Regions from separate parts of the Solibacillus sp. genome, predicted to be linked through region 2. Evidence: a T-box and tRNA genes for the amino acid it is inferred to sense, from the RefSeq annotation. Region 2 holds a T-box; the other holds one or more tRNA genes.

The links. The T-box of region 2 lies ahead of argS (arginine--tRNA ligase). A T-box ahead of a tRNA ligase gene usually reads a tRNA of that ligase, here a tRNA-Arg.
Region 1: it encodes a tRNA-Arg, which carries the amino acid that the T-box ahead of argS (arginine--tRNA ligase) is inferred to sense. The anticodon was not compared.

The regions. Positions count from the first base shown of each region.
Region 1 is NZ_JBELZM010000015.1:14,914-23,147, reverse strand. Features, by position in the region: gene trxB (thioredoxin-disulfide reductase) at 31-975, shown strand; gene ABS917_RS14390 (8-oxo-dGTP diphosphatase) at 1,303-1,773, shown strand; gene rapZ (RNase adapter RapZ) at 1,788-2,669, shown strand; gene ABS917_RS14380 (gluconeogenesis factor YvcK family protein) at 2,674-3,651, shown strand; gene whiA (DNA-binding protein WhiA) at 3,703-4,644, shown strand; gene ABS917_RS14370 (HPr family phosphocarrier protein) at 4,798-5,055, shown strand; gene clpP (ATP-dependent Clp endopeptidase proteolytic subunit ClpP) at 5,394-5,984, opposite strand; tRNA gene ABS917_RS14360 (tRNA-Arg) at 6,168-6,239, shown strand; gene ABS917_RS14355 (basic amino acid ABC transporter substrate-binding protein) at 6,982-7,761, shown strand; gene ABS917_RS14350 (amino acid ABC transporter permease) at 7,792-8,234, shown strand, end outside.
Region 2 is NZ_JBELZM010000017.1:44,457-52,690, reverse strand. Features, by position in the region: gene ABS917_RS15490 (3'-5' exonuclease) at 1-203, opposite strand, end outside; gene ABS917_RS15485 (GNAT family N-acetyltransferase) at 394-975, opposite strand; gene ABS917_RS15480 (hypothetical protein) at 998-1,765, opposite strand; gene ABS917_RS15475 (alpha/beta fold hydrolase) at 1,783-2,637, opposite strand; gene ABS917_RS15470 (alpha/beta fold hydrolase) at 2,845-3,624, shown strand; gene argS (arginine--tRNA ligase) at 3,719-5,398, opposite strand; T-box leader at 5,437-5,656, opposite strand; gene yidC (membrane protein insertase YidC) at 6,128-6,889, opposite strand; gene ABS917_RS15455 (CaiB/BaiF CoA transferase family protein) at 7,080-8,192, opposite strand.

The DNA of each region.
Region 1 (8,234 bases), on a different contig from region 2:
ATAAAAGGTATACGTAAGAGGAGGATCTTCATGTCAGAAGAAAAAATTTATGATGTAGTCATTATCGGAGCGGGTCCAGCAGGGATGACTGCTGCGGTATATGCATCACGCGCTAACTTATCAACATTAATGATTGAACGTGGGATTCCCGGCGGACAAATGGCTAATACAGAAGCAGTGGAAAACTACCCTGGCTTCGATACAATTTTAGGGCCTGAGCTATCGACAAAAATGTTCGAGCATGCGAAAAAATTCGGTGCTGAATATGCTTACGGTGATGTGAATGAAATCATCGACGGTGAAGAATATAAAATTATCATTTCTGGTAAAAAACAATATAAAACACGCACAATTATTATTACAACAGGTGCAGAATACAAAAAACTGGGCATTCCTGGCGAAACAGAGCTTGGCGGCCGCGGTGTAAGTTATTGTGCTGTATGTGATGGCGCATTCTTCAAACAAAAGAAACTGATCGTAATCGGCGGGGGCGACTCTGCAGTTGAAGAAGGTATTTACTTAACGCGCTTTGCGGATAAAGTAACAATCGTACACCGTCGCGATAAACTACGCGCACAAAAGATTATTCAGGACCGTGCATTTGCCAATGAAAAAATTGACTTCGTCTGGAACACAACAGTAAAAGAAATTCATGAAGTTGACGGTAAAGTAGGGAAAGTGACGTTAGTTTCAACAGTTGACGGCACTGAAACGGAAGAGGCTGCAGATGGCGTATTCGTATATGTTGGCATGCTTCCATTAACAGCGCCATTTGCTTCTTTGAATATTTTAAATGAAGCAGGCTATATTGTAACAAACGAAAAAATGGAAACGGCAGTTCCAGGTATTTATGCAGCGGGCGATGTTCGTGAAAAAATGCTTCGTCAAATTGTTACAGCTACAGGTGATGGCAGTATTGCAGCTCAATCAGCTCAACATTACGTGGAAGAAATAAAAGAAAAAATAAATCAATAATTCTTTAACACAAATGTAATCATATCGTTACAAAATAAGGGTATACTAAAAGTGGAATTTGTTTTAACCCCCTTATATTTTTATCCTAAGGTTGTTTCAAGCGGTTTACGCTGAAGCAACCTCTTTTTTTGTGGCTTTCCGGCATAAATGTTGACATTATAAATGAAACGCTTGCTTTTACTGAATGCATAGGACAAGGTATAATAGAAATAAGCTTTAGAAAAACACAATTCGCTTCACATAGCGAAATTGTGTCTTTACTTATGTGGAATTCGTGAATATTATATATTCACTTATCCATTAAATGAAAAAGTTGAGGTGTTGTGTATGCAACGTATTACAAATTTACTCGCTATTAAAGATGGTCAAGTATTATTGCTGCAAAAGCCGAGAAGAGGCTGGTTTGTGGCACCGGGTGGGAAAATGGAGCCAGGAGAGTCCATCTATGACTCCGCTATACGCGAATTTCAGGAAGAGACAAATCTAACACCAAAAGACGTTCATTTAAAAGGCGTATATACAATGGTTATTAAAAATGGAGATACAGTCGTCGATGAGTGGATGCTGTACACATTTATTGCAACAGATGTTGAAGGGACACCATTTGTCGAAACACGGGAAGGCATTTTAAGCTGGTATGAAATTGATCGTTTAAAGGATCTTCCGATGGCAGCAGGTGACCGTACGAATTTATTATTTGCAGCATTAAATAAAGGTACACAATATGGTACATTTGAATATACAGAGGATTTTGAGCTAATTAGCGAAAAAATTCAAAACTCGACGGAACAAAACTAGAGGAGATGAAATAAGTGGCTAGTTCGAGCTATACACATGAGTTAGTTATTATTACAGGAATGTCAGGGGCGGGCAAAACGGTAGCAGTTCAAAGTTTTGAGGATTTAGGTTATTACTGTGTAGATAATTTACCTCCGGAGCTTTTAACTACTTTTTTAGCGCTAATGAAGGGTTCCGAAAAAAAGATTTCACGTATGGCGGTTGTCATGGATTTACGTGGGAGAGAATTTTTTGGCTCATTGATCGAATCGCTCGACGCACTACTGGATGAAGAAGATATTTTACTCCGTATTTTATTTTTAGAATCCGATGATGCCACATTAGTTCGCCGCTATAAAGAATCACGCCGATCACATCCGCTTGCACCTCAGGGATTACCGCTGGAAGGGATTCAATTGGAGCGCGAATTGCTCTCTGAAGTAAAAGGTCGCGCCAAATCAATCGTCAATACTTCCAAGTTAAAGCCACGCGAATTACGTGAACGTATCGCCCAGGAATTCAGCAATATGAGCAGTCCTACGTTTTCACTAAACATTATGTCATTTGGTTTTAAGCATGGTCTGCCGATTGATGCGGATTTAGTATTCGATGTCCGTTTTTTAAAAAATCCTTACTATGTTGAAGAGTTACGGCATAAAACAGGGCTGCAAACAGAAGTTTCCTCTTACGTACTGGCAACGGAAGAAACACAACAGTTAATAGCCAAACTGACGGACTTGTTCACATTCATGATCCCCCATTACCGTAATGAAGGCAAATCACAGCTTGTCATCGCTTTCGGCTGTACGGGCGGACAACATCGCTCGGTTACACTTGCTGAATACTTCGGGAAGCTATTGGCAAAAAATGATCAAGTCATCGTTACACATAGAGATATCAATCATAGGAAGGATTGATGAAATGAAAAAAAAGAGAACAAGAATCGTCGTAATTGGCGGGGGGACAGGCCTTTCTACAATTTTACGCGGCCTAAAGCAACATCATTTTGATATAACGGCCATCGTGACGGTTGCAGATGACGGTGGCTCTTCTGGACGTTTGCGGGATGACTATGATATCCCGCCGCCAGGAGATGTGCGAAATGTAATTGCCGCATTATCAGATGTAGAGCCGTTAGTAGAGCAAATGTTTCAATACCGCTTTTCCCAATCAAACGATTTAGGCGGTCATTCGCTCGGGAATTTGATGTTGACTGCTTTAACTGAAATTACAGGTGATTTTAACCATGCGATTGCTGAAATGAGCAAAGTACTGAATGTGCACGGAAAGGTCATTCCAGCAGCGAATAAAAAGGTTACATTACATGCCGAATTAGCGGATGGGTCAGACATTATAGGAGAGTCTAAAATTCCATCAGGCCATGCACCGATTAAACGGGTATACTTGGAGCCGAGTAATCTCAAACCTTTACCTGCTGCAGTTCATGCGATTGAACGGGCAGATTTTATTTTGATTGGACCTGGAAGCCTTTATACGAGCATCATTCCGAATTTATTAGTTAAAGGAATCGGGCAGGCAGTTATTCGTGCAAAAGGTGAAAAGATCTACATTGCGAATTTAATGACACAGCAAGGTGAAACGAGAAGTTTTACTGCCTCACAGCATATTGAAGCAATTCATGAGCATGTAGGAGAAGCATTTATTCAATCGGTACTGATCAATGAAAAGGAGCTGCCTCCTTCGATATACGAAAATTACCGTGAAGAAAATGCCGAACCTGTAAAGTTTGATATTGAAAGACTGCAGGAAATGGGCATCAATATTATTCCAAAAGAGATTGCGCTTATTGAAAATGGAACAGTACGCCATGATGCGGTAAATCTCGCCGAGTGGCTATGTGAATATACAATACAGAAAAAACAAACGATGCAAGAATAGTAGTATTGAAAGAAACGCTACATAGGTTGCTAGGAAAGGGGGAGCGAATCCATGTCATTTGCATCTGAAACTAAGAAAGAACTGACGCAAGTAGAAGCCGGTGATAGCAGTTTAAAGGCTGAAGTATCTGCCCTTATACGGATGAATGGTTCGTTAAGTTTTGCGAATCGTCAAATAAGCTTAGATGTACAGACAGAAAATGCGGCAATCGCACGTCGGCTTTATACAATTGTAAAGAAGCTTTATCCATATAATGTCGAGTTGCTAGTTCGAAAAAAGATGCGTCTTAAAAAGAACAATGTGTATATATGCCGTGTTCGTGAAGGCGCACGGGAAATTCTTGCGGATTTAGAAATTGTCTCAAATTCATTTGAGTTTAATCATACAATCGCCAAATCAATCATACCGAAAGAAAATGAACGCCGTGCTTATTTACGTGGTGCCTTCTTGGCGGGAGGCTCGGTGAACAATCCGGAAACCTCTTCCTACCATTTGGAGATTTATTCTTTATATAAGGAGCACGGGGAAGCGTTGGCAGAGCTGATGAACCGATACGATTTAAATGCGAAAACGATCGAACGTAAAAAAGGCTTTGTGACGTATTTGAAAGAAGCCGAAAAAATTTCGGATTTTATGAATTTAGTCGGTGCTGTACAGGCAATGCTGAAGTTTGAGGATGTACGGATCATAAGAGATATGCGTAACAGTGTGAATCGTATCGTAAACTGTGAAACGGCCAACTTAAACAAAACAATAGGCGCGGCGTTGAGGCAAGTGGAAAATATCCGCTATATTGATAATGCGGTAGGTCTTGATCAACTGCCGGAAAAACTGCGTGAAATAGCACGTCTTCGTGTGGAATATCAGGACGTGACGTTAAAAGAGCTCGGTGAAATGGTTTCAACTGGCGTTGTCAGTAAATCAGGCGTCAATCATCGTCTGCGCAAAATCGATGAAATCGCGGATGCGCTCCGTCGTGGAGAGAGTATTTAAATTCACATAAAGGTACGGAGCAAGTCGACGAGGCGTAAAAGAAAAAATTGGTAATGATTTCATAAAAGATGTTTCCAATTGTTGTTCTTTTCGGACAATTTCGTTAAGATAAACTTAGAAGCGATGAACGGTTGTGAAAGGGAGTATTTCAACATGATTGAAAAACAAGTAGAAGTAAAGTTAAAATCGGGCTTACAAGCAAGACAGGCCGCTTTGTTCGTCCAAGAGGCGAATCGTTATAAAGCAGATGTCTTTTTACAAAAAGATACGAAAAAAGTGAATGCAAAGTCGATCATGGGCATTATGAGCCTAGCTGTTGCAAAAGGCACAGTTGTCACATTATGGGCAGACGGCCATGACGAAGAAAAAGCGATCGACTCACTACAACTTCTAATTGAAAAAGCGGATTAAAACAAAAGGATAAAGCGCCCGTTCAACTCCGAGTGGGCAAAACGCCACATCCTTGTGGCATGCCCCCAATGACTCACATCGTGTGAGCCCAAGCCATTGGAGGGCCCGACGCAAAAGTAAAAGCTCCACCACTTTTGCATGAGGGACCGAACTGGCCAAGGAATTGGCGCTTTATCCTGGACGTGGACAAATATATTATTTAAGCGTTAAACAAAGTACGATAACGAATTTTATTTACAAAACAAAAGCACAGCTGTTCAGTATTTTTGAACGGCTGTGCTTATTTTTTGAACACAAAAAAGCATACAAGATGAATCTTGTATGCTTGAATGGATCGATTATTTTAATTGGTTACGCTCATAAATTTTATCGATAAGACCGTACTCTAATGCTTGCTCTGCAGACATGAAGTTGTCACGATCTGTGTCGCGTGCCAACGTTTCGTAATCTTGGCCACTGTTTTCAGCCATGATGCGGTTTAATTTTTCACGTAAGTGTAAAATACGTTTTGCAGCGATTTCGATTTCTGTTGCTTGACCTTGTGCTCCGCCAAGTGGTTGGTGAATCATTACTTCTGCGTTTGGTAAAGCAACACGCTTGCCTTTTGCACCAGCAGAAAGCAGGAATGCACCCATTGAAGCAGCCATACCGATACAGATTGTTGATACATCAGGTTTGATGAAGTTCATCGTATCGTAGATCGCCATACCTGAAGTGATAGAGCCACCTGGTGAGTTGATATACAGGTAGATGTCTTTATCTGGATCTTCAGCTTCTAAAAATAATAGCTGTGCTACGATTGAGTTCGCAACATTATCGTCAATCCCACTACCTAATAAAATGATGCGGTCTTTAAGTAAACGTGAATAAATGTCATATGCACGTTCGCCGCGGTTTGTTTGTTCAATAACTGTAGGAATTAAGTTCATTGAAAAATCCTCCCTTTGTTAAAGCTTATATTCGATTACTTTTGCTGAAATTGACAAATATTTCAGCTGTAAACCTATCATACACGTATTAGTCAGTTATGGTCAAATATAAACTCTGATTTTTACAGTTGAAAATAAGGGGTTCCATCTGTATAATGAAAAAAGTTGCTCATATACTTATATGTCCTCGTGGTGTAATGGATAACACTTCAGATTCCGGTTCTGAGGCTGGGGGTTCGATTCCCTCCGAGGGCGCTTTCTTTTTAAAGATTATTATTGATCAGCATGAAGTAAAAATAATCTTTCTCTTCCATTTTTCTACAGTTTATTTTTAACGCTACACTATAAGTTTCCGAAACTAATCTAATTTAAACGCTCTTCACCTAAAAAATAAAATTTCTTTTTAAAAAGCACATTTTCTACTTGAAATATATGTAGAAAATTAGTACATTATTAAATGTTGTGTTTTTACAAAACTAGTTAGATAGACCATACTATCATGTCCTTTAGGGGGCACCATTTTACTGTTTTAATATACGTTTCAATATCAATTGCAAAAATCATCTGAGATTTTTTTGCAATGGAGAATGAAGTTTCAGCAGGATAGAAGGAATCACTGTACCGGTTCTTTTTATCCTTCATTCGTTCTCTGAACTAAATAATAATCCAAGGCTGCATGAGAGGGATTTCCTCTTATGCAGCCTTTTTCATTTTAGTTAAAAATTACCCGGCAGATTAACATTTATTTTAAAAAAACAGGGAATATATGTAATGATAAAAGAGCCTTTTTGAAGGAGGAAATACAATAATGAAATAGTAAACGAGTGAATAAATATTAAATTATATGCAAATATACCGTCAATTTTGTTATAATAATTCATCGTACTGCAATAATAATCAATTTTTTAAAAATTAAATGTTGTATATTAATTGTGTAATTAATATAATTGAACATGTTATTAACAAAAAAACTACTACATCCAGGAGGATATTCATAATGAGTACAAGAAAACTATTTAAATGGGCAGCACCTTTAGCCGCAGCTTCAATGATTTTGACAGCGTGTGGAGCTGATGAGTCTACATCAACAGGGGATAAAGAATATAAGAAAATTGTTGCAGGTACGGAAGCTACATATGCACCATTTGAATATTTAGACGATAAAGGAAATGTTGTCGGATTAGATTCAGAGATTTTAGCAGCGATCGGCGAAGAGATGGGCATTGAAACAGAAGTGAAGAATGTAGGCTGGGACTCAATGATGAGCCAAGTAACAACTGGTGAAGTGGATATGGGTGCAGCGGCTATTACAATTACAGATGAGCGTAAAGAATCATATGACTTTACAGATCCTTATTATGAAGCGACTTTATTGATCGTAACAAAAGAAGGTTCGACAGTTGCATCGTTAGAGGATATTAAAGACAAAAAAATCGCGGTGCAAATTAATACGACAGGTCATATCGCAGCACAGGAACTTCAAGGCGTTGCAAGCTCAAAAATTTTGGCTTATGAAAACTTCTCTGTTGCTTTAACAGAAGTGCTGACAGGTGCAGCAGATGCCGCTATCGGTGATAATGCAGTAATTTTAGATTACCTTGAAAACAATCCTGATTCAGGCTTAAAAGCGGTGGAAGATACTTCATTTGAAAAAGACTACTTCGGCTTTATGGTGAAAAAGGGCAACAAAGAGCTATTGGATATTTTAAATGAAGGTCTTCAAAAAATTAAAGACAACGGCAAGTTAGCTGAAATTACAGGTACGGAAATCGAATAAGCAACATTTTAATTTATTGGAGGGTTTCAGATGGATTTTTTTGATTTTTTCCGTTGGGATATAATCTGGAACTACCGTGAACTATATGCAAAAGGACTTTGGGCGACTATTGTTTTAACAGCATGTGGTTATATTGGTGGTATCATATTCGGTCTAGTTTTAGGATTAGGCCAGGTTTCAGCAAAAAAATGGATTTACTGGCCGGCTAAAATATATGTCGACGTATTCCGTGGTACGCCAATGCTCGTACAATTATTATTAATTCACTTAGCTGTTATTCCAACTATTTTTGGAACATCACAAGGTTGGTGGGTATCGGGTATTGTCGGCCTGATTTTAAACAGTGCCGCATACAATGCAGAAATTTTCCGTGCAGGGATCCAGTCGATCGACAAAGGTCAAATGGAAGCTGCAAGATCTTTAGGGTTAACGCAAAGCCAGGCGATGCGCAAAGTTATTTTACCGCAGGCGTT
Region 2 (8,234 bases):
TCTGTAGTGATACCTGTAAGCTTTTGAATATGAGCATTCAGCTTTTTGAATTTATATGGCTGAATAAGCTGAGTAAACGTTTCTGTCGTACCATCCGGTAACCATTTAACCGCACCAATTTCAATAATATACTGCTTACCGCGTATAAGGGCGGCTTCTATATCTATACTTATATATGTTTTCGTTCGTCCCAAATTTTTCACCTACACCGAATCTATCTAAATTTAACAGGATAAGATATTCCCATTAAAGATTAACCTCTCTCATTGTATATGAAAATATGGGATATGACACGATAATGTTCGTTAATTCCATACAATTCGTGTTAAAAGACTTGAAAAAATGTGAATTTCTTATAAATATTATCAATGCCATTAATTTACCTGCAAATTTTCAATATTTTAATAAACGATCCATGAACTTGGCTTTAAGTTTTTCCCAATCTTCCGAAATGACACTATACATAACAGTATGACGAATTGTTCCTTCTTTTCGAATCATATGATTACGCAAAACTCCTTCTTTCACTGCGCCAATACGTTCAATGGCTTTTTGTGAACGGTCGTTTTCGTGCCCTGTTTTAATTTGAATACGATTTAATTTAAGTACTTCAAAACAATATTGGAACATTAGAAACTTGCAATTTGTATTAATCGCAGAACGCCAAACACTCGGATTATACCAAGTCGCCCCTATCTCCAGCCGTTTATGGGGAAATGAAATATCAAGAAAAGATGTACAGCCTACAATTTTATCTGTTTTTTTATCGATGATCGCAAACATATACGAAATACCTTTTTCACGCTCTTTAATCGCATTTTCGATATAGTTTTGCACCGCTTCTTTTGAAAGCAACGTTACCGACATATGCTCCCAAATCCCCTCATCATTCGCGGCGTCTGTGATTGCTTCGATATCACTTAATTGGACTGGTCTTAATTTGATGATTTCATTTTCTAATAGTATTTCTTCCATATAATTCTCCCTTTTCACTAAATCATATTTCAGCAATTATAAATAGTCGTTCGTCATAATCAAACATTGCATTTTTCTTTACTGAACTTTTAAATAGTTCTGTAACTCTATACGCAGCTTGCTCAATACCTGGAGAGTCTATTGTTGTCGGGTAACTACTCATTAATTGAGCGATAAAATCGTTCTCTAATGTATGATAGGCTTTAAATTGATGAAGCTTTTTTTGTTCATTTAATACTTGAATTGTTAACGTAAAATCCCGCAATATTTCTAGCATTTTCATCGCAAATATTAAATTCCCACGTCGAATTTCAATACGCAGCTTTCTTAAATGATAGGCGAATTCGAACGTTATATCGAACTTTTTTATATATGGCTGATCTTGCTGAAGGAAGTTTTCATTTTCTTCAAGCATTTTTGACTGAACTTCACCATTCCGATCAAATATGAGTTTCCATAAAGATGATTTTACATTCAAGTGAGTGATAGGCAATACAGATATATTCATTTCCAAACCATTTTCAAAGAAAGGTATAAGCAAAAAAACATCATCACTAAACTTTCCTTCTTTTATATATAAGGCACCCATTCTTTGCAGCTCAGCCTTGATTAAATGTTTTGCAATATCTACCTGTTCTGTTGTTGCTATCATTAAATCGATATCGGAATACTGATCAATATAACCAATTGTCCCAGAACCCAATTGGATAATTCCCTCTACACCTTCTAACGCTTGAACCTTAGTTATCGTATATTGAAAATAATCTTCTCTTTCATTTATTGTGTACATGCAGCACGACTCCTATTTCAGTTTTGTATAGAATGAACTTGAGATAGATTCCGCACAAATTCCGTGAACTTTTCTTCTTCTTCAATAACCGGGTGGTGATTACTTTCAGCAAAGGTCGTCAATGTGGCATTTGCCAATAAATCCGCTGCTTCCACTGCAAATTCATATGGACATTGCGCATCGTATAAACCGCCATATATATAAGCTTTCGTTTTGATACTTGGTAATTGCGGTCGCAAATCGAAGTCTGGCAGCTCCTTATATGAAAAATAATCCAATCTTTTCGAAACGGTTTTCCCGCTGCTCGGACGGCTTATCATATTGTCATAGCTTTGTTCTTTATATAACGACATAAGTGCCCATTCTTTAGAGCCCGATTTTCTTTGCTCGATTGTTGATGATGGATTGCCCAGCATCGCTAAAATCTCAAGAATTCTTTTATTGTTCGGGTTTTCCTTGCAGTAAATACTCGCTGGATGATGCATGTATTCTGCAGAAGCACAAAGACCGCCCGCTACAATAAATTCCACACTTGCCGGGTGTAAAATTGCATAGTTTAATGCTAGCATCCCCCCTGTTGAATGTCCTGCAAACCCCCATGCAACATAACCCAATGCTGCACGGGTTGCCTCCAGATCCTCTACGCTATCCTGCATACCATAACCAAAGACAGACACATCATCCGTTGATTTTCCACAGCCACGCAAATTCACTAAATGTACTTTATAATACGGAGTAAACATTTCCGCAAACCGATTTCCATTTTCGTTAAATTCACTGTATAAATGCGTCACACAGAGCGGTTTCCCCTCGCCTTTTGTAAAGATTTCAAAAATTCCACGCTTAGTTTCAATTAGCTGCTGTTCCCACATAGTCCCACCCCCTATTTTTCCAATATTCTAATAAATTTTCGCACAGTTAATGAAGGGATACAATGGCGATTCAATATTTTAACTATTCTTCTTTAGTAATATTGATAAATTACTTTGAAAAACACTAATTGGAAGGTTTTTATAATACATTGGAAGAATTATTAAATAGTAAGAAATAAACTGTTATAAAGAAAAGGGTTGAACTAATTGTCATTACATTATCAAGAATACGGTAATAAAAGTGCTTCTCTCATAATTTTTTTACACGGCGGCGGAGTAAGCAATTGGATGTGGGAGAGACAAATTCAATATTTTACTCATTATCATTGCATAGTTCCAAACCTGCCTGAACATGGGTTAAACAATAATGAAATTCACTTTTCTATAAAAAGAAGTGCAGAAGATATAATTAAATTAATTGAAGCAAAAGCCGGTGGTAAGAAAATAATTCTAATTGGTTTTTCTTTAGGTGCACAAGTAATTATCAAATTATTAAGCTTAAAACCAGAATTAGTTGATGTTGCAATTATAAATAGCGCTGCTGTCAGACCCCTTTCTCATATTAAAAAATTAATAAAACCTGTCCTTAGATTAACGTTTCCATTAATAAAGAAGAAATCGTTTTCTAAACTTCAAGCAAAGTCAATGTATATAAGTAAAGACAATTTTGAGAAATATTATGAAGAAAGTTGTCAAATAAATTTAGACACCCTTGCTAGAGTACTTGAAGAAAACATGTCCTTTACAATACCTGAAGACTTTAGAAAGGCATCCGCAAAAATATTGGTTACAGTAGGTGAAAAGGAAAAGGCTATTATGAAAAAATCTGCAAAAGATATTGTAAAAGCCAATTCAAATTGTAGTGGTGTTATTTTACCTGAAGTCGGACATGGTATATCTTTAGCAATGCCAGATTTCTTTAATCACATGGTTGAATTATGGATCAATGAAGGTAAACTTCTAAAAGAATGTAAAGTTATTACTTAAAATTATGAATTTGCATCGACCATAAACAAACAAAAGGACTTCCTTTGCGAATCCTTTTGTTTTGAATAATAGTCTCCAACTAGCCTTTATCTAATTACATACTTTCCGGTGATTGGATTCCTAGTAACTTCAATCCATCCTTTAATACGGTTGCTACTGCAAAACATAACTGCAAACGGTTTTCCCGCAGCCCATCTTCTAATAATATCTTTGTATTTGCATAATATTTGTTAAACATCCGTGCTAATTGCAATACATATTTAGCAATTAAAGAAGGATCCACTTGTTCGAAACTATCTGTAATCACTTGTGGATATTGTTGTAACAGTTGAATCACTGCCCAAGCCGAATCTTCTAATTCTTTTACGGGTATTTCCTTGTCAGCTTTAAATTTTGCTTTTTCTAAAATTGAATGGATACGGGCATGAGTGTATTGTACATAGGGACCTGTTTCGCCTTCAAAATTCAACATTTGAGGTAATGAAAATTCAATATCATTTAAGCGGAAGTTTTTTAAATCATTAAATATTACCGCGCCAATTCCTACTTGTTCAGCAACATTTTGTTTATTATTTAAGGTGGGATTTTTTTCCTCAATATTTCTGGATGCTGTTTCCACTGCTTCTTTTAATACATCCTTCAATAAAATGACTCTACCTTTACGTGTCGACATCTTTTTTCCGTCATTCAACATCATTCCAAATGATACATGTTTCAGATTTTCCGACCAAGAATAACCCATTTTCGAAATAACTTGAAACACTTGTTTAAAATGGAGTGTTTGTTCATTCCCTACTACATAGAAAACTTGGGATGGTTCATAATGCACCTTTCTATAAAAAGCTGCGGCTAAATCACGGGTCGCATATAATGTTGCACCGTCCTGTTTTGTTATTAAACAAGGTGGCATGTCTTCAAGCTCAACAACGTTTGCGCCATCCGACTCTGTAAGTAATTGTTTCTTATTTAATTCATCAACAACATACTGCATTTTGTCATTATAAAAGGCTTCCCCCTCATACGTATCAAACTCAATATGAAGCCGATCATAAATCTGCTTAAATTCTAGTAAAGAGGCACCTTTAAACCAAGTCCATAATTCCATTGATTGCGGATCATTGTCCTCAAGCGCTTTAAAAGCTGATCTTGCTTCCTCATTTAGTTTTTCATTTAATTCTGCTTCTACATGAAACTTCACGTATAGCTTTAAAAGCTCTTCAATAGGTGCTTGTTCAATAAGTTCTTTTTCTCCCCATATTCGGAATGCGACAATCAATTTACCAAATTGGGTACCCCAGTCGCCTAGATGATTTATCCGGACGACACTGTATCCGTTTTTTTCTGCAATATTTGCAAGAGCATTGCCAATAACAGTGGACCGAAGATGTCCCATGGAGAAGGGCTTTGCAATATTCGGTGATGAATAATCGATTACTATGTTCTTTTGCTGTGTTTCTTGTTGTCCGTATGACTCTGGAGCTATCATTATTTGGGTAATGACGTCCCTCGTCACTTGCAGCTTATTTAGAAATATATTTATATAGCCTCCAACAACTTGTACTTCCTGTATAAGCTCACTTTTAATCCTTTCGCAAATTTCCTTAGCGATAACGTTCGGTGATTTCTTTAATGTTTTAGCAAGCCTAAAGCATGGAAAAGCTACATCCCCTAAATGCTGATACTTTGGCTTTTCCAGTAGTTGTTCAATTTCATCTTTTGTTATTATTTTTTGTGGCAAAGCCTCTTGAATAATTGACGCAATTTTTTTATACATGTTATCCCCTCCCAATATAAAAAGCCCCCGTCTCCAAAAATAGAGACGAGAGCTTCGAATTCCCGTGGTACCACTCTAGTTGCCACAAATTGTGACCACTTTCCATTTTTAACGAGGTGACTCCCCGGCAGATCCTACTTATGTTCAGACCGCTTCTCCAAAGTGCGCTTCATTTACATATTTTGCACCAGGCTCACACCAATCCCCAGCTCGCTTTCCAAAACACCTGTAAATTACTGTCTTTTTCATCGAATTTAAATTTACTGAATTATATCTATTAAAGATAATTATTGTCAATATAATTGTATGCAAATTTAATAAATAAATAACTGTGTTTATTAGATAATCTAAGATGGTTATTAGAAAATAGCGACTATATTTAAGAAAATCACCGGAAATAAATGCAGAATACTCAGTCATCCCCTTACTAAGGGAGCTTTCAAAGAACTCGAATTGCCTTTATTAGAAAAATTGGTACGCTTATTAGAAAATGCTTTTGACATATTAGAACAACCGGACACTTTATTAGCAGACTTCGACCATTTATTCGAACAATTGGCAAACGTATTAGAAGAAGAGGATTTTATTAGAACTATTTTAAATATATTGGAACAATCCGATAGTTTATTAGAAAATTACTCCACACTAAGCGGAAAATAAAAAAACTACTGAAATTATCGTCTCAGTAGTTTTAGTTCAGTAAGCCTTTAGCAGCGGCATAACTTACAATTATTCATTTCCCTTAGTTTCAGGGATGTTTGAGAAAAATTTGCGTCCAATATAAGTTTGGACAATTAAGAATAACCCTCCGACTGCCCAGTACAGTGGGAGTGCAGCCATCGAAGACAATGAAATAATGACAATCATAATCGGTGATACGTAAATCATCAGTTTCATTTGTTTCTTCTGAGCTTCTGGTACGGTTTGAAGCGATACTTTCGCTTGTACGAAATAAACGACACCTGCGATTGCAGTCATCCAAATATCTGTAGAGCCAAGGTCAAACCATAGGAATGAATGTGTTTTAATTTCAGCCGAATATAAAATCGCATAATATAAGCCCATAATAATCGGCATTTGTATAAGCGCTGGCAGGCAGCCCATATTTAACGGATTAATATTATGTTCTTTGTAGAGCGACATCATTTCCTGCTGAACTGTCATTCTTTCTTCCGGAGTTTTTGCTGCTTTTAAACGTGTCTGGATATCCTCCATTTGTGGACGGACGAAATCCATTTTCACTTTCATTGTAGCTTGACTGCGGTAAGTTTTAAGCATAAACGGCATTAGTACGAGACGAATAATTAAAATAATAGCAATGATAGCCAAACCATAGCTGCCGTTAAACAATTCACCAAATGTGTTTAACGTCCAATCCATCGGACGTACAAATGTTGAATAGAAGAAGCCTTCTTTGTTTTCAACACTTTCACAGCCTGCCAGTAAAAGTGGAACTGTTAGAAGGAAAACACCAAGTTTTAAGTTTTTCATAGTTCACCTGCTCAACAATCTTGTAATTCGTCTATATCTTAAATTATTTTTCAAAAAAAGAACAGTAATTACTCTTACAAATGTTAAGTTTTTTTAATATGAACGTAATAAAAATTAATATTATTTATATTTCTAAATCTACTTTCCTACTTTTAGGAATTCACGGATACATTTTTTCCCACATCCTTCCCTATGATTTCTTTAACAGGCTCCCCAATACCTCATCATTATGTGTTCCTGCTTTTACCCCGATTGTCCCATAAGATGCCTTGAAAAGATTGGACTTAATCGGACATGCGATCTGTTTTTGTATAGTTCCATCGGGCTTTGCTATTTCCACAAACATATTACGTTCTACGAAAAGTGGATGTGCAACCGTTTCTTCAAAGCTCAATACCGGCTCCACACAACCATCTACTACAGAGAAAATAGTTTGCCATTCTTCCAATGTCTTCTGCAGAAAAACATTTTGCAATTGTTCTCTCAGCTTTGCAATATCCTCTCGTTTATTACTCATTGCTAATGGAAGTAAATCCGGAGAACCGATTGCCTGACATAACTGCTTTCTGAATTTCGGTTCTAGACTGCCGACAGAAAGGTACCGACCGTCCAACGTCTCATAATAACCATATAATGATCCGCCGTTTAAGATCAGCTCTTCACGAGCAAGCGGTTTTCCTTCTGCTAAATGATCCTGGGCAAATAAGGCGTTTAACGTTAAAGCACAATCCGTCATACTAATATCCAGATGTTGCCCTAATCCTGTTTTTTCACGATAAATGACTGCCGATAAAATACCGATTACCGCATGCATTGATCCTCCCGCCAAGTCAGCCACCTGAAAACCTATATTAGCCGGACCACTTTCTTTTGTGCCTGAATAACCTTGCAGCCCTGACAAGGCAACATAGTTAATATCATGCCCTCCGCGTTCACAGTAAGGACCTGTTTGACCGTATCCAGTAATGGAACAGTAAATTAAACCCGGATTGATAGCTTTCAATGTCTCATAATCGAGACCAAGACGCGCCATCACGCCAGGGCGGAACTGTTCAACAACAATATCGTATTCCTGTTCCTTTAAAAGCTCCTTTAGAGATGAGACAACTTCCGGAGATTTTAAATCGACAGCAAGCGATTTTTTAGAACGCTGCAAATACTCGTCCGGTCCCCATTGCTTGCCTTCTTCTACCGGTTTTGTGACATGTACCACTTCCGCTCCGAGATCCGCCAGCATCATCGTCGCAAACGGACCTGGCAATAATGTGGAGAAATCCAATACTTTTAATCCTTTTAACAACATACCTTCTTCATCCTTCCATAATAAATTAAGGCCATATTGAAA